DNA from 4 places in the Streptomyces chrestomyceticus JCM 4735 genome. Region 3 is predicted to be linked to each of the others. Evidence: riboswitches for the same ligand, from Rfam matches in the RefSeq annotation. Region 3 holds a riboswitch; each other region holds the start of a gene.
The links. A riboswitch is a leader RNA that binds a small molecule or an ion and turns the genes downstream of it on or off. The one in region 3 is predicted to bind cobalamin.
Positions count from the first base shown of each region.

Region 1: it holds a riboswitch for cobalamin, as region 3 does, so the genes downstream of both, EJG53_RS36005 (GHMP family kinase ATP-binding protein) here and nicT (Nickel transporter NicT) in region 3, are expected to answer to the same signal.
Region 2: it holds a riboswitch for cobalamin, as region 3 does, so the genes downstream of both, EJG53_RS13585 (ribonucleoside-diphosphate reductase subunit alpha) here and nicT (Nickel transporter NicT) in region 3, are expected to answer to the same signal.
Region 4: it holds a riboswitch for cobalamin, as region 3 does, so the genes downstream of both, EJG53_RS35980 (ABC transporter substrate-binding protein) here and nicT (Nickel transporter NicT) in region 3, are expected to answer to the same signal.

Region 1 is NZ_BHZC01000001.1:8,220,825-8,224,990, forward strand. It holds gene EJG53_RS35995 (ATP-grasp domain-containing protein) at 1-181, opposite strand, end outside; gene EJG53_RS36000 (cysteine synthase family protein) at 178-1,221, opposite strand; gene EJG53_RS36005 (GHMP family kinase ATP-binding protein) at 1,218-2,126, opposite strand; cobalamin riboswitch at 2,346-2,570, opposite strand; gene EJG53_RS36010 (cytochrome P450) at 3,086-4,166, shown strand, end outside.
Region 2 is NZ_BHZC01000001.1:3,291,609-3,295,774, reverse strand. It holds gene EJG53_RS13590 (ribonucleotide-diphosphate reductase subunit beta) at 1-72, opposite strand, end outside; gene EJG53_RS13585 (ribonucleoside-diphosphate reductase subunit alpha) at 75-2,513, opposite strand; cobalamin riboswitch at 2,671-2,833, opposite strand; gene EJG53_RS13580 (TolB-like translocation protein) at 3,190-4,166, shown strand, end outside.
Region 3 is NZ_BHZC01000001.1:6,601,903-6,606,068, reverse strand. It holds gene EJG53_RS28900 (FecCD family ABC transporter permease) at 1-377, opposite strand, end outside; gene EJG53_RS28895 (ABC transporter substrate-binding protein) at 377-1,546, opposite strand; cobalamin riboswitch at 1,685-1,897, shown strand; gene nicT (Nickel transporter NicT) at 1,929-3,098, shown strand; gene EJG53_RS28885 (VOC family protein) at 3,252-3,752, opposite strand; gene EJG53_RS28880 (DoxX family protein) at 3,824-4,166, opposite strand, start outside.
Region 4 is NZ_BHZC01000001.1:8,215,636-8,219,801, forward strand. It holds partial or broken gene EJG53_RS35975 (FecCD family ABC transporter permease) at 1-669, opposite strand, end outside; gene EJG53_RS35980 (ABC transporter substrate-binding protein) at 666-1,634, opposite strand; cobalamin riboswitch at 1,745-1,928, opposite strand; gene EJG53_RS35985 (class I SAM-dependent methyltransferase) at 2,024-2,773, opposite strand; gene EJG53_RS35990 (MFS transporter) at 2,742-4,043, opposite strand; gene EJG53_RS35995 (ATP-grasp domain-containing protein) at 4,036-4,166, opposite strand, start outside.

The DNA.
Region 1 (4,166 bases), 1.6 Mb from region 3:
GTTCCGTGTCGAAGGTGTCGGTCTCCACCACGTCGAGGGCGCCCGCGGGCAGCCGCTCCAGCTCGTACGCGTAGTACGCGGGGTCGCGGGTCAGCAGCCGCAGCGGCTCGCCCAACTGGGCGGCGGCGCGCGTCAGGTGGCCCAGCCCGAAGGTGAGCGCTTCCAGGCAGACCACGGTCATGCGCGCGCCTCCGCACGGCGGGACGGCCAGGGGGCGCGGTTCCACGCCATCGTCGACCAGGGCATGGACATCTCCTCGGGGCTGCCGACCTCGGCCGGCTTCAGTGCGGCCAGGTCCACGGCCTCCCGGTGGCGGGCGTAGACCCGTTCCACGTAGCGGTGGCCGGTGTCGGCACCGATCACCAGGTGGAGCCGGTCGGGGTGGCGGCGGGACTCGTAGGTGGCGGTCAGGTAGGCGGCGCCGGTGGACAGCCCGGCGAAGACGGCGTGCTCGCGCAGCAGGGCGACGGCGCCGGACATGGCGTGGGTGAAGTCCATCCAGTGGACCGCGTCGTACAACTGGTGGCGGACGTTGTCGAAGGGGATCGAGGAACCGATGCCGGCGATGATGGCTTCCGGGTCGTGGTGGTCCTGGCTCCCGAAGGTGACGCTGCCGAACGGCTGCACCCCGACCAGCCGGACACCGGGATCGCGGCGGCGCAGATGCCGCACCAGGCCGCCGGTCGAGGCTCCCGACCCGACGCCGCCGACGACCGTCGGGGTGCGGCCCGGCAGGGCCCTGGTCACCAGGTCGGCGACCTCCTGGTAGCCCAGGTAGTGGATGTCGTCGTGGTACTGCCGCATCCAGTGGACGTCGGGCCGTTCGGCGAGGATCTCCCGGACCCGCCGGACCCGCAGCTCCTGGTCGAGCTTGAGGTTCTTCGACGGTCTGACCTGCTCGACCGTCGCGCCGAGGATCTCCAGTTGGGCGAGGGTGGTGGCGTCCACGGTGGTCGAGGCCACGATGTGGCAGCGCAGGCGGTAGCGGTGGCAGGCCAGCGCCAGGGCGTAGGCGTAGATGCCGCTGGAGCTGTCTATCAGGGTCTGCCCGGTACGGACGGTGCCCCGGTCGAGCAGCCGCCGGACGGCCGCCAGCGCGGAGTAGATCTTCATCGACTCGAACCGCAGCAGCACCATGCCGTCCGTCAGTTGGACGAGGTCGGGTCTCTTGAGGGCGTCGGCTATGTGGGGATGGGTGCCGACTGTGTCGGAAGGTGTCACGCGTAGCCTCCTTGGGCGAAAGAGCACTGGTGACCGAGCGAACGGAAGAAGGCGGACAGCTCGCCCTTCAGGGACGGCGCCGGCCGGCCGCTGAAGAGGTAACCGACGAGCGATCCGGTGTGGGCGACGAAGACGCCGTCCGCCCCGAACTCCTCGCGGTGGGCCAGGACGGTCTCGAAGGTGTGCTTGGGCAGCACCTCCTGGGACAGCGCGCTGCTGAAGGTCGCGGCCCGGGCCACGGCTGCCGGGTCGCCGGAGGCGAAGCCCTTCAGGAGGTCGGTCAGGCACCGTTCGTACTCCGTGGCGCAGCGCCGGTAGTGCCGCCGCAGCACCGGTGTCACCGCGGCGGTGTCCACCGTGCCCGGCTCCATGACGAACGCGGTGTGGAAGCCGATGCCGGTGCCCAGCCGCCGTACGACCCGGTGCCGTCCGCTCAGGTAGAGCGCGAACTCGTCGAGGAACACGCTGTCGGCGCGCTCTATCGCCGACAGGACGCGGAGGACGGCCCCGGTGTCGTACGGCAGCGAGAAGAGCCGGAACAGGCAGCGCAGGGTCGCCACGATGTCCGCCGTCGAACTGGCCATGCCCACCCCGACGTGCAGGTCCGAGTGGGAACTCCAGCGGCCCGGCGGCAGCGTCCGGCCGAAGTGCTCCAGGAAGAGCCGCGCGGCCGTGGCCGCCTTCGCGCCGAGGGGCGGTGCGTCGGGCGTTGCGGCGTGCGGTTCGTCGCCGGGGACGGCGTCCGGCGAGAAGTACACCCAGGAGTGCCGGTCCACGGGGAACGAGACGATCGCGATGTCCGCGTCACCGCCGGGGCGCAGCGGGCCCTGGAACAGCTCGCCCAGCGTCCCCTGGCAGACGCCGGAGACCCACCGTGCCGGGGCGCCGTCGGGGGTGGTCAGCATCGGGCACCGTACAACGGCCGTGCCGGGCCCGGCCGTCGGCCGCCCCGGAGACATTCCCTGCGGTATTCCTCGCTCACGAACACGCCCTCTCTCGCCGCACCCGGCCCGAGGATTTCGGCCGGTGAGTGAGAGGGCGGCCGCGCCGGGACGCGCGTTGCTCCGCCTGCACCGCCGACCCAGCCCTCGAGGTCACCGTGGACAGCGCGTACGCCGGTCCTCGCCCGTACGCGCGCAGTGGCAGGTATCCGGACTCATGGGCATGTCGGCCGGGCCTTCCGGCAACAGCTACCGGCCACCGCTTCCCGCACCCTTCGACCGGGTCCGGTGCTCCATCGGCGGCTTTCGCTCCCACTCACCGCTGCGGGACAGTCCCGGATTTCCACCGGGTTCCCTCTTACGACGCCCCACGGAGAGTGGCGCGAACCGACTGCGCACATCAGCGTAGAGGCGTTCCCGCCACCGCAACAGAGAGGTCTGTGTGGTTGTCTCGATTGGTGCCGCTGACAGGCGCGGGAAGTGTGCAGTACGGGCGCGCGGCCCGCGGGAGCCTGTCACCAGCGATCCTGCGGTGCAGCACACCGCCCGTGCCCCGCCTCAAACATGTCATGTCAGTACGTCTCCTCACGGTCCCGCAACAGATCCACCCGCTGGACCCGGTGGCCGATTTGAGCCTCCGGGCCCTCAGCTGGAGAGCCGCACGGGAGCCCTGGGGCCGATGTGGCCCGTGATCGGACTCCTTCCCCTCACCATCGGCCGGCCCGCCCGGCACGCTAGAGGAGCGTCAGATCAAGGACTCGGGCGACGCCGGTTTCGGCCAGGACAGTTACCAGCAGATCTACGCGGACGAGGCGAGCCGGAAGGCCCCCGGCCGCCGGTGACGGACGATGATGGAAGCTCACTCCCGCCGTGCGGGCCACTCCGCACGGCGGGGCCGGGCTGTCAGTCAGGAGGCGTTGGCCATGCGGATCCCTGGACCCGAGCCCCGGCCGGACGGCGGGGCGGGGGCGGTCGCCGCGGCGGGCGGACTGCACACCTACCAGTTGCGACTGCACGCGGAGTACGGGCCCGTCGTACGGTTCCAACTGCCGGGCGCGGAGACGGCCGTGTCGGTCGCCGACCCCGTACTGCTGGAGGCCACGGCCCACATCGACAAACGGCCGGAGCGGCTGTTCGCGTTCCTGGCCCCGCTGTGCGAGGCGGGCAACTTGCAGGTGATGCCGGCCGAGGAGCACACCCCCTGGCGGCGTGTCCTGCTGTCGGTGCTGGCCGGACGCCCGTCCCACGAGCGGCACTTCGAGCGGTTCACCGCGCTGGCGGCCGGACTCGCCGACCACTGGGGCGAGCAGGCGGGCCACGGGCCCGTAGCGCTGCAGAAGGGCCTCACCGAGCTGTCGCTCCGGATGATCTGTGCTTACGCGCTGGAGGGCGAGGCCGCGGACCCGGAGGGCGTCGTCACGGCCTTCGAGGAGGTGCTCACCGAGTATTTGGGGCGGCTCTACCAGGTGCCGGTACCGGGCACAAAGGAGGAACGCGCCGAGCGGGCGGCCCGGGCCCTCGCCTACCTGCGCGCGACGGTCGACCGGGTGGTCGCGGCGCACCACTCCGGGGGCCGTGCGGACCGCAGCGATCTCGTCGGGGCACTGGTCGAGGCCGGTGAGCGGCCCGCGCGCATCCGCGACACCGTCATGATGACGCTGCTGGCCGCCCACCACACCACCGGAGTCGCCGTCTCCTGGACCCTGTACCTCCTGGGCCGTCACCCCGAGGCGGCCGAGCGGGTCGCCGCCGAACTGGACCGCGTACTCGGTGACCGTGCCGTGCCCGAGTACGCCGACCTGCGGCACCTCAGCTACCTGGACATGGTCCTGAAGGAAGCGATGCGGCTCTACCCGCCCGGCCCGTACGGCGCGCGGGAGACGGCCGGGCCGCTCGTCCTGGGCGACTACGAACTCCCGGCCGGGACGACGGTGTTCTACCCGTTCTGGGCCGTGCACATGAACCCCGACCACTGGCCCGAGCCCGAGAAGTTCGTCCCCGAGC
Region 2 (4,166 bases), 3.3 Mb from region 3:
GTTCTTGCTGCCGGTGGTGGCGGTGTGCGAGGCGGCGGCGGACGTCTCGGTCTTCTCAGGGATGGTGGTCATGATTACTGGCATGCCTCGCAGGACTCGGGGTTTTCCAGGGAGCAGGCGACGGCCTCGGGGTCGGCCGCCTGGGCGGGTACGGGAGCGGTCTGCGCGCCCCCGCCCGTGCCGCGCGCGGACTGGGCGATACGGGTCGCCGGGCGCGAGCGGAGGTAGTAGGTGGTCTTGATGCCGCGCTTCCAGGCGTACGCGTACATCGAGCTGAGCTTGCCGATGGTCGGCGACGCCATGAACAGGTTCAGCGACTGGCTCTGGTCGAGGTAGGGCGTACGGTCCGCCGCCATGTCGATCAGCGCGCGCTGCGGGATCTCCCACGCCGTGCGGTACAGCGCGCGGGTCTCGGCGGGAATCCAGTCCAGGTCCTGCACCGAGCCGTTGGCCTCGCGCAGGGCGTCACGGGTGCGCGCGTCCCACAGGCCCAGCGCCTTCAGTTCCTCGATCAGGTACGCGTTGACCTGAAGGAACTCGCCCGACAGCGTCTCGCGCTTGAACAGGTTCGAGACCTGCGGCTCGATGCACTCGTACACGCCCGCGATGGACGCGATGGTGGCGGTCGGCGCGATGGCCAGCAGCAGCGAGTTGCGCATACCGGTCGCCGCGATACGGGCGCGCAGCGCCGTCCACCGGTCCGCCCAGCGTGGCTCGGCGTTCGGGTAGTGGTCCGGGTGCAGCACGCCGCGGGCCGTACGGGTCGCGGACCAGGCCGGGTGCGGGCCGTGCCGTTCGGCGAGGTCGGCGGACGCCTCGTACGCCGCGAGCATGATCCGCTCGGAGATACGGGTGGACAGCTCCCGTGCCTCGGGCGAGTCGAAGCCCAGCCGCAGCCGGAAGAAGACGTCCTGGAGGCCCATCAGGCCCAGGCCCACAGGGCGCCAGCGGGAGTTGGAGGTGCCGGCCTGCTCGGTCGGGTAGAAGTTGATGTCCACCACGCGGTCGAGGAAGGTCACCGCCGTACGGACCGTGGCGTCCAGCTTCTCCCAGTCCATCTCGCCGTTGTCACCCAGGTGGGCGGCGAGGTTGACCGAGCCGAGGTTGCAGACGGCGGTCTCGCCGTCGTCGGTGACCTCCAGGATCTCGGTGCACAGGTTCGAGGAGTGCACGACCTTGCCGGGCTCGGCGGTCTGGTTCGCGGTGCGGTTGGCGGCGTCCTTGAAGGTCATCCAGCCGTTGCCGGTCTGCGCGAGGGTGCGCATCATCCGCGAGTACAGGACCCGGGCCGGGACCTGCTTGACGAAGCGGCCCTCGGCCTCCGCCTTGCGGTACGCGGCGTCGAACTCGTCGCCGTACAGGTCCACCAGTTCGGGCGCGTCGCTGGGGGAGAACAGCGACCAGTCGGCGTCCGCCTCGACGCGGCGCATGAACTCGTCGGGGATCCAGTGCGCGATGTTGAGGTTGTGGGTGCGCCGGGCCTCCTCGCCCGTGTTGTCGCGCAGCTCCAGGAACTCCTCCAGGTCCGCGTGCCAGGTCTCCAGGTAGACGCAGGCGGCGCCCTTGCGCCGGCCGCCCTGGTTCACGGCCGCGACCGAGGCGTCCAGGGTGCGCAGGAACGGCACGATGCCGTTGGAGTGGCCGTTGGTGCCGCGGATCAGCGAGCCGCGGGCGCGGACCCGGGAGTACGACAGGCCGATGCCGCCGGCGTGCTTCGAGAGCCGGGCCACCTGGTGGTAGCGGTCGTAGATCGAGTCCAGCTCGTCCAGCGGGGAGTCCAGCAGGTAGCAGGAGGACATCTGCGGGTGCCGGGTGCCGGAGTTGAAGAGGGTGGGCGAGGAGGGCAGGTACGACAGGGTGCTGGTCAGGCGGTACAGCTCGGCGACGTCGGCCAGGGCCCGCTCGCTGTGGTCCTCGGCCAGGCCGCAGGCCACCCGCAGCAGGAAGTGCTGCGGGGTCTCGATCACCTGGCGGGAGATCGGGTGGCGCAGCAGGTAGCGGGAGTGCAGGGTGCGCAGGCCGAAGTAGCCGAAGCGGTCGTCGGCGCCGTCCGTCAGGGCGCGCTCCACCAGCTCGTCCAGACGTGCCGCGTGGGTGCGGACGAACTCCGCCGTGCTGTCGGCGATCAGGCCCTCGCGGTGGCCGACGGCGACGGAGGCGGAGAAGGCGACCGCCCCCTCCGCGGCCGCCTCCTCCGCGATGGCGCGGGTCAGCAGGCGGGCGGCCAGCTTGGAGTACTGCGGCTCGTCACCGATCAGGCCGGCCGCGGCCTCCATGGCCAGCGAGCGCAGCTCGGCTTCGTCGGAACCGGGGTGGCGGCCGCGCAGCGCGGCGGCGGCGATCTTGCCCGGGTCGGTGGCGGGCAGGTCGACGGTGAGGTCGGTCAGGGTGCGCAGCAGGGCGGCGCCGGGGGCGTCCGCGGCCTGGCCGCCGGGGCCCTGCCGGGGCTGCGTGTCCTTCGCGGGCTGCACGACCTGCTCGGCTGCTGCGGGCTCCGTTGGCGCGATGGTCACGTGCTGCTCTCCCTCACTCGGCGGGGGCCTGGGGAGGGCAGGGGGCGCGTACGGGCGTGCGGCACCCCCGGCACGGCAAGGGGCGCGCGGGCACACCGCGCAGCGTCCACCGGTCCAACCCGCGAGACCCGGACGTATCGACGACCGCGCCGGTCCTGGCGCGGGCGTGCTGTGGGCAGGTCTTCGGACTCACGGGTGCGGTTTGCGCACTACGTACACCGTTGCGGGACAGTTCCGGATTCGCACCGGATTCCCCTGCGACGACAGCGAGCACGAGCATACATCTTGTGCTGCCTCGTGCACCCACCCCCATATCTTGTGTCGCGTTGGCGCGGGGATGTCCGGAGCCGTGGTATTCGGCGGCCGTTCGGGGGCGGTTTCCCGGGGTTTTCCTGGGCCTCCGAGAGGGTGCCACGCGGTGGCTCGGGGGGTGTTCCCGGGGTTCCGCGGCCGTACGCCGGGCCGGGTGCCGGGCGTTTCGCCGGGCCTGTCGCGGCGTGTCCGCCGGGCGGGCTGCGGGGCTGTCCGGCGCGGGCTGGACGGGGGCTGATGCAGGGGGCGTATTGGTGGCGCGGAATGTCCCTGACGCGTTGACCGGGACTCCGGGAGCGTATTGGCTCCTTGTCTGCTCCGTCGGTCCGGCGGGGCGGGTGGGGGCCTTGTGCGAGGGGGAGTCATGCGAGGAGCCGGTGGGGCGCGGGGCGCCGTGCGCGTCGTGGGGCTGGTGGTGGGGGCGTGCGTGCTGGCGGGGGTGCTGCCCATGGCGCCGGCGGCCGCGTTGGGGCAGGCGGCCGCGGCGGGACGGGCGGTGCCGGCCACCGAGCGGGTCAGCGTCGCCGCCGACGGGACGCAGGGAAACGGTTTTTCGGGCGATCCGACGCTCAGTGCGAACGGGCGGTTCGTGGCATTCACCTCGGAAGCCACCAATCTGGGGCCCACGGACACCAACGGCCACCAGGACGTCTACGTCAAGGATTTACGGACGGGAAAGGTCGACCTGGTCAGTGTCGCCGGTGACGGCACGCCCGGTGACGCCCTCTCCGGCTCGCCCGAGATCAGCGCCGACGGGCGGTATGTGGCCTTCTACTCCAGCGCGACGAACCTGGTCCCCGGCGACACCAACGGCGAGGGCGACGTCTTCGTCCACGACCGCCGCACCGGGCGCACCACGAGCCCCACGGCGGGCGCCGGGAAGTCCCCGTACGGTTACGGGGTCCAGAACTTCGCCCTCAGCGGCGACGGCCACCGCCTCGCCTTCGGCTCCTACCGCCCCGACCTGGTGCCCGGTGACACCAACGAGCGCCTGGACATCTTCGTCCACGATGTGCAGAAGGGAACGACGCGACGGGTCAGCGTGGCGAGCGACGGCACCCAGGCGGACGGCCCGTCCGCCTTCCCGTCGATCAGCGCCGACGGCCGCCGGATCGCGTTCACCTCGAAGGCGACCAACCTCACCCCCGCCGGGCCCGGCTTCCGCCGCCCGCCGCCGCAGGACCCCCTGTACGTCCACGACCTGGCCACCGGGCGGACCCGCGTGGCGAGCCTGAGCACCACGGGCGCCGTGGTCGGCGTGTCGCCGTCGCCCCGGCTCAGCCCCGACGGCCGGTACGCGGTCTTCTCCGCCTTGGCCGCCGACGTGGTGCCGGACGACAC
Region 3 (4,166 bases):
CCGACGAGCCCGAGACCCGCGCCGACCAGCGCGGCGAGCAGCGCCCTCGGGACGCGAAGCTGCCAGACGATCAGATCGTCCGTACCCGGCCGGGGCGGCTCGCCCCCCAGCCGCCGGAACACCACCGACCACACCTCGGCCGGGGCGATGTCGGTAGCACCGAGTGCGACGGCCGCGGTCAGCGCGGCGAGCAGGGCGACCAGCAGCCCGAGGGCGAGCCAGCGGGTACGGGCCTGGCCGGCTGCCCGTCCTTCAGCTCCTCCGGCCCGCCCGGCGGCCTGCTCAGGAGGCTGCTCGACGGCCTGCTTAGGGGCCTGCTCGACGGCCTGCTCGGGAGCCTGCTCGACGGCCTCTTGCCTCTCACCCGGCGATGCCATCAGTGGCCCGCCCGGGACCCGGTCCCTGCCGCTGCCCCTGCCCCTGCCCCTGCCCCTGCCCCTGCCAGCCGATCCGGGTAGAGCGTCGCCGCGATCCGCCGCACCGTATCGGCATTGCCCACCCCGGCGATGGTCGTCTGCTCCGAGCCGATGCGCAGGAACTTCCCTTCCCGCACCGCGCGCAGTCCCGCCGTGGCCGGGAATTCCCTGAGGAACTTCGCGGCCTCGTCGAATGCCTTCTCGGTGGCCGCGGCACTTCCCCGGTTCCGTACGCCGAGCTGGATCCAGTCCGGGTTCTTCGCCACCACGTCCTCCCACGACACCGGCCGGAAATCGCTCGCGCAGTCCGCGAAGACGTTCTGTGCCCCGGCCTCGGTCAGCACCGCGTTAGCCACCTGCCGGTTGCAGACCGCGACGGGCTGTTTCGTCCCCGCGTCGAAGTCGAAGAAGAAATACGACGGCCGCTGCGCCGCGGGCACGTCAGCGAGGGCCGTACGTACCGAAGAAACCTTCTTCTCCATCTCCGCCACCAGGTGCACCGCACGTCGCGAGGTGCCCGTGAGCTGCCCGAGCCGCCGGATGTCGCCTTCCACCGCGGACAGGTCCTGCTGCGGCACCTTCTTGCGCGGCGCACAGGCCGTAGAAGCCAGATAGACGTGCTTGATGCCCGCCGCGGCGAATTCCTCCTCGGTCGGACCGGCCGCCGCACCCCCCATGGCGCCCATGGAAGCGAACGTGTCGATATAGACATCAGCACCGGAACCGAGCAGCTTCTCCTTCGGAATCACCGTCTTCCCCAGCACCGGGACGCGCTGCGCCCGGGCATCGAGTTCGGGCGGCAACGCGCCCTTCCCCGGCGGGAATCCGGTACCGAAGACCCGGTCGCCCGCCCCCAGCCGGAGCAGCATTTCCAGGCTCGCCGCATTGCTCGTGACAATCTTCCGCGGTGCCTCGGAAAACGTCGTCCGCCGCCCGTCGCAATCGGTGACCGTGACGGGATAGCCTCCCGCTCCGCCACTCTGACCGTCCGCGGCCCCCGCCGCCGTACGCCCGTCGGCACCGCCGCAACCGCTGACCAGCGCGGCCACCGCCAGCACCCCCGCCACCGCCGCCACCGACCGGCCGCACCGCGCCGGCCGGCTCCCGGCCACCGGCTCCACCAGATCCATCCGAGGACGCATACGTCCGCTCTCCCTGCCTCTCGACCGCCCGACGGCCCGCACCTGCGGGCCCGGGACCAGGTAGTCGAGCGGACGGCGCCCCGGGTTCCCGCCGTATTGGTCCGATGACCACAGCGCGGCCGGGCGTTAGAGTGTCCGGGCCGTGGTGTCGGGAAGACCGGTGAAGACCGTCAGGTCCAGACCGGAGCGGCCCTCGCCACTGTGATCGGGAAGTTCCCGCCCCGTTCCGTACGCGCCCCGCGCCCGTACGGAGCCACTGGCCGCAGCCCGCGACCGGGAAGGCAGGGGCGGGCGCGCACACCCGTCAGCCAGGAGACCGGCCACGGCATCTCACGAACTGATCCACGAGGTGCTGGAGCGTGACCACCGGATGCCCCTGTCCACCAATTCCCCTTCCTCTTCTCCTTCCCCCTCCCCCTCACCGTCCCCACCTGCCACTTCCACCCCCCTGCCACTGCCCGGATTCCGCTGGCGGCGGCAGGACACCGTACGGACCGCGGGGCTGATGGCAGTCATAGCCGCCCTGCACGTCGTCGCCTTCGGCGTGCTCTTCCTGCTGGTCGTGCCGCACCACTACACCGTGGGCTCGCAGGTCTTCGGGGTCGGCCTCGGCGTCACCGCGTACACCCTCGGCATGCGGCACGCCTTCGACGCCGACCACATCGCCGCCATCGACAACACCACCCGCAAGCTGATGGCCGACGGCAAGCGCCCGGTCTCGGTGGGCTTCTGGTTCGCGCTCGGGCACTCCAGCGTGGTCGTCGCCATGGCGGCACTGGTCGCCGGCGGCGCACAACTGGCCGGCACCCTGCTCGACGACGGATCGAGCACCCACCAGGTGCTCGGCACCGTGGGCACCACGGTCTCCGGCAGCTTCCTCTACCTCATCGCCGCGCTCAACCTCGTCGCGCTGGCGGGCATCTGGCGGGTGTTCCGGGCGATGCGGGAGGGCCGGTACGACGAGTCGGAGCTGGAGCAGCACCTCGACTCCCGCGGCTTCATGAACCGCGTACTGGGCCGCTTCACCCGCTCCATCACCCGCCCCGGCCAGATGTACCCGCTCGGCCTGCTCTTCGGCCTCGGCTTCGACACCGCGACCGAGGTGACGCTGATGGTGATGGCGGGCAGCGGCGCGGCGGCCGGCCTGCCCTGGTACGCGATCCTGGTGCTGCCGCTGCTGTTCGCGGCGGGGATGAGTTTGTTCGACACGCTGGACGGTACGTTCATGAACTTCGCGTACCAGTGGGCGTTCTCGAACCCGGTGCGCAAGGTCTACTACAACCTCACGATCACCGGTCTGTCGATCGCCGTGGCGTTCTTCATCGGGACCATCGAACTGGTCACCGTGCTGCACGAGAAGCTCAACCTGACGGACGGCGTGACCGGCTGGATCTCGTCGATCGACCTGGACAACGTCGGCTTCATCATCGTCGGCCTGTTCGTGGCGGTCTGGGCGGCGGCGCTGGCGTACTGGCGGCTGGCCGGTGTGGAGAAGCGCTGGTCGGCACGGGCGACGGAGGCGGCCCGAGAGCCCGCCTGACCACTGCCTGAGGCACCTGAACCCGGCGCCACGGCCTCCGCGACGGGAGGCCGTGGCGCCGGGTTCAGGTAGTGGCAGACCCGCCCGCCCTCAAACCGAGGCCATGGCCCGTCCCGCCCTGCCCTCAGACCAAAGTGGTGTCCCGCCCCGCCCTCAGGTCGCCGACCCGGCCGCCGCCCCCGTCTTCAGATCGCGGCCCCAGCGCTCCAGCTCGGCTTCGAGGTCGAGCGGGCGCAGCCGGTCCGGCTCGTCCGGTCCCGGCCACTCCGTACGGGGCACCCGCCACATGACCTCGAACTCGTTGCCGTCCGGGTCCTTGGCGTACAGCGACTTGGACACCAGGTGGTCGGTGGCGCCGACCAGCGCGCCCCGCTCGGCCAAGTCCCTCGCCGTGTCCGCCAGCTCCCCGAGGGTGCCGACCTCCCAGGCCAGGTGGTAGAGCCCCACCCGGCCGTGTTCGGGTCCCGGCGCCCCGGCGCCGACCGCGAACAGCCCGAGATCGTGATCGTTGGCGGTCCCCTCGGCACTGAGGAACGCGGCCCTCCCCGGTATCTCGGTGTCCACCCGGAACCCCAGCGCCTCCGTGTAGAAGGCCACGGCGCGCGCCACGTCCCGTACGTAGAGCACCGCGTGATTCAGCCGCCGCACTGCCACGTCAATCCCTCACCTTCCGCTTCTCTCCACACACACCACTTCACCCGGCTCCCTACGATTCCGCCGGGAGGTCAGTCGCGCACCAGCAGCATCACGAACGCGACGATCACGCCGAACAAGAGGGCAGCCACCCCGTAAGCAAGCCGGTGGTTACGCAGGACCGGAAGCAGCCGGTCGACCGCGTACCGGCCGGGGCCGGTCAGCGCCAGGGCTCCGGCGCCCGCCGTGAGCAGCAGCTCGTACTCGACGCCCTCGGGCGCGAAGAAGCCTCCGCCCCACTTCACCGCCAGCGCGTTCACCATCGTCCCGACGACCGCCGCGCCCGCCAGCGGCGTCAGCAGCCCGAGGACCAGCCCGAGACCGCCCAGCGTCTCGCTGAGCCCGGCCACCACGGCCATGGCCTTGCCGGCCGGG
Region 4 (4,166 bases), 1.6 Mb from region 3:
CCACAGCGTGCTCCACTGCACCCCGCCGAGGCCCCCGAGGGTCCAGGCGAGCACCGCCCGGGCCTCGTTGCCCCGGTCGGAGGTCAGCAGCAGGATGTCCATCACCGCCGTGAGGACCGCCGCCATCGCCACTCCCGACAGCACCAGCCGTACGGAGGTGATGCGCCCGCCGGTACGGGCCGTCGTGTAGACGAGCAGCAGCGTCAGCAGCGCGCCGGCGAAGGCGGCGGCCGACAGCGACACCGGACCGAACAGGGTCACCCCGAAGACGATCACCAGGACGGCGCCCAGGGACGCACCCGAGGAGACGCCCAGCAGATACGGCTCCGCCAGCGGGTTGCGGACCAGTGCCTGCATGGCCGTACCGATCACCGCGAGCCCCGCGCCGGTCACCGCGCCGAGCGCCACCCGCGGCGCCCGTACGTCCAGCACGATGGTCTCGCGCGCCCGGGACCACCCCGGGTCCGGCAGGTCGGCGCCCAGCGCGTGGGTCACGATGCCCCACACCTCACCGGGCGGCACGTGCACCGACCCGATCGCCATCCCCGCCGTGGCGGAGACCAGCAGCAGCACGCCCAGCACGACGAGGGTGACGGCGAAGGACCGGCGGCGCGGCGGCGTCCCGGGCCGGTGCTCGGGGACGGCCGCCGTCCCGGCGGCGGCGGTCACCGGAACCGCTCGGGGTGCAGGGCGCGGGCCAGCTCCTCCACCGCGTACGGCGGCCGCACCCCCACCAGGGTCGCGGTCAGCGGCAGTACGACGAACCGTTTGTTCTTCACCGCGGGCACGTCGGCGAGCGCGGGCTGCGACAGCAGGAACTGCTTCTTCTGCTCGACGCTCCCGGCCCCCGCGTAGTCGTAGATCGCGATGACCTCGGGCTTCCGCTCGACGACCTGCTCCCAGGACGCGTCTCCGAAGACCTTGTCCAGGTCCGCGAACACGTTCCGGCCGCCCGCGCGCTGGATGATCTCGGTGCCGAGACTCTTGCCGCCGGCGGTGAAGGCCGCCTTGTCGCCGCTGTCGTACACGAAGACCGGTACGGCGGGGGCGCCCTTGACCGCCTCGGTGGTCCGGTCCACCCGCGCCTTGAGGCCGGCGGCCAGCTCGGCGGCCCGGTCCCGTACGCCGAAGATGCTGCCGACCGTGCGGACCTCGTCGTACGTGTCCTGCATGGACACCTGCTTCTTCCCGCAGTACTCGCGGTTGAGGTAGGTGTTGATCCCGGCGTCGGCGAACGCCTTGCGCGAGCGGCCCTCGTTCTCGGCGAACGCGCTGGCGTACCCGCCGTAGACGAGGTCCGGGCCGGCTTCCAGCACGGTCTCGAAGGACGGTTCCTTCTTCGCCAGTTGGGGCAGCGCCTCGTAGTCCTTGCGCAGGTGCGGCAGGACGGCCGAGTCGGGGAAGGCGGTGCCGATCATCCGGTCCTTGAGGCCCAGCGCCAGCATCAGCTCGGCGGGGTGCTGGTGGATGGTGAGCACCCGGGAGGGCGGCTTCCGGTAGGTGGTGCGGATGCCGCAGTTGTCGATGGTGACCGGGAAGCCTTTCGCCGCGGTGGCCGCGGGCTCCGCGTCACCCGCGGTGTCCCGCGCCGTGCCGCAGCCGCCCAGCAGTACGGCGGACAGGGCCAGGGCCACCGCCGGTGCCGCGGCGCGCCGGAACCGGCGCCGCCGGGCGGCGGGGGGAGAAAAGGGGGACGGGTCGTGCCGTCGTACACGTAAAGCCTCCTGCGGAGTCCGCGCTCCTCGGAACGGGCCCGCGACAGGCCAGTGTTCTGACTCCCGGATCGACGTTCCCCCGGCCGCCCCGCGCCGCGCGCGGTGGCCCGAACTGCCTGATGAAAGGTCACTCCCCGGTCACAGTGGCGGGACCGCGCCGGACTCGCACCGGCTTCCTGTCTCCCGTCGCGGTGATGACCAGGTGATATTACGGTCGGCCGGACCGTGGGCAAAGGGCGCGCGTACGGTTCCGCGCGCCGTCCGCGGTGTACGGGCGCCGGGCCCCGCCGTGCGGCCCGGCGCCCCGGTCACGCCGCGCGGACCGCCCGGAGCACCAGCCGCTCGGCGTCCTGGTCGTACGGGCGGCCGTCGAAGCCCCCGAAGACCTCGATCTCCTGGAAGCCCGCCTCCCCGGCCATCCGCCGCAACTCCACGGCGCTGTAGACGAACCAGACCAGGCTCGTCCGCGTCACCCGGTCGCCCCGTACGAGCACCCAGTCGCTGCGCAGCCGTGCCCAGTCGTCCAGCACCGTGTCGGTCTGCACCAGCAGGTCGTCGCCGCGCTGTACGACCTTCGGCGGTGTGACCCTACGGGCCAGCAGTTCCTTTCCGGCCATGTCCAGCAGCAGGGTCCCGCCGGGTGCCAGGCAGTCGTGCATCGTGCGCAGCACCCGGGCGTTGTCGGCGGGGTCCTCGAAATAGCCGAACGAGGTGAACATGTTGAGGACCACGTCGAAGGCCCCGGGCTCGGAGAACTCCCGCATGTCGGCCTGGACGTAGCGGGCGGTGACTCCGGCGTCGGCGGCCCGCTTCCTGGCCCGGTCCAGCATCGCCGGGCTGCGGTCGACCCCCGTCACACCGAAGCCCCGGCGGGCGAGCGGAACGGTGAACACCCCTGGACCGCAGCACAGGTCCAGCACCCGGGCCCCGGCCGGGAAGGACAGCAGGGGAGAGGTGTCGAGCAGCTCCTCGGCCTGGGTGTAGCGGCTGTCGGAGAAGAGGAAGTCGTAGAACTCGGTCCAGAAGTCATCGTCCTGGAATCCGCCCGTGTGCGTCATCGGGTACCGGTGTTCCTTCCATGAGGTCCGTGAGGGGGGTGGCGGGGGTGAGGTCGTCAGGGGCGGCGGGAGCGGTGCCCTGCCCGCGCCGCAGGGCGAGCAGGAGCGGCGGCAGCAGGACGCACTGGGCCGCGGCGAACAGCCAGAACCAGCCGGCGTGCCCGGCGCGTTCGCCGAAGCCGTAGAGCTGTCCGCCCAGCACGCCGCTGGCGCAGGCGCCCAGACCCGCGGCGAGCCGCTGCTGTCCGAAAACCACGGCGTCCGAGCGGGGGCTGCGGCGCAGGGCCTCCAGGTCGTTCTTGAGGAAGAGCACGATGTCGCCGAGCGTGATGAGGACACCGCCCGCCAGCAGGGCGGTTCGCGTACCGGCCGCCAGGACCGCCATCCCGGCGGCCAGTCCCGCGAACCCGACCGCCAGGGCGACGGGATAGCGCATCCGCCGGATGGCGCCCGACGCGAGCGGCTGGACGACGATGACCAGGAGGAAGCAGGTCAGCAGCACCAGGCTGTAGAACTCGCTGGAGGCGCGCTCGACGGCGTACACGGCGAGGTAGTGCTGGAAGTGGAAGTAGAGGTAGAACGCCAGGCCGTTGGCGACGAAGGGGAGGACGGCGATACCGGTGAGCAGGCCCTGGCCGGCCGCCGGCGCGCTGCCGGACCGTTCCTTCTCCGGCCCCACCGCCGGCAGCCGCGCATGCCCCACGGCCACCACGGCGAACAGCGCCGTCACGACGAGGAACAGCGGGGCAGGAGACGACAGTACGAACGGGCCCGCGACGAGCGGGCCCACGGCCATCCCCGCGTTGAGCGCCGCGTTGCCCGCGGACAGGAACGCGGGACGACGCTCCTCGGCCACACCGTGCACCAGGTACGCCTTGTTGGCCGGCAGGTACAGCGCGGCGCCGCAGCAGGTCAGGATCAGCGCCGCCACCGCCACCGGCGGCCACCGCAGCGCCGCCAGGAACGCCGCGAAGCCCGCCGTACGGATCACCAGCGCCCACAGCATCGTGCGCCGCAGCCCCACCCGGTCGGCGAGCGCCCCGCCGAGCACCCCTCCCGAGAACTGCACGAGGGACGCGGCGGCCAGCACCACACCGACCGCCCCGAGCCCCATGCCCAGCCGCTCGTGAAGGAAGACCGACATGAACGGCAGGACCATGAAACTGCCGAGCGGGATGAGGAAGGAGCTGAGCAGCAGGAAGCGCAGCGGCCCGGTGAGGCTGGACAGCGCGGTGCGGAACTTCGGGCCGCCGTCCGTGCGTTCAGTCACCGGAACCCTGGCCCGCCTGGCTCGCCGTCGCCGCAGCCGCCGTACCGGTCGCGCCCGTTGTAGCGGCCGCGTCCGTCACGCCTGCCCCGTCCGCCGCCCCCGCCGCACGGAACGGCTCCGTCC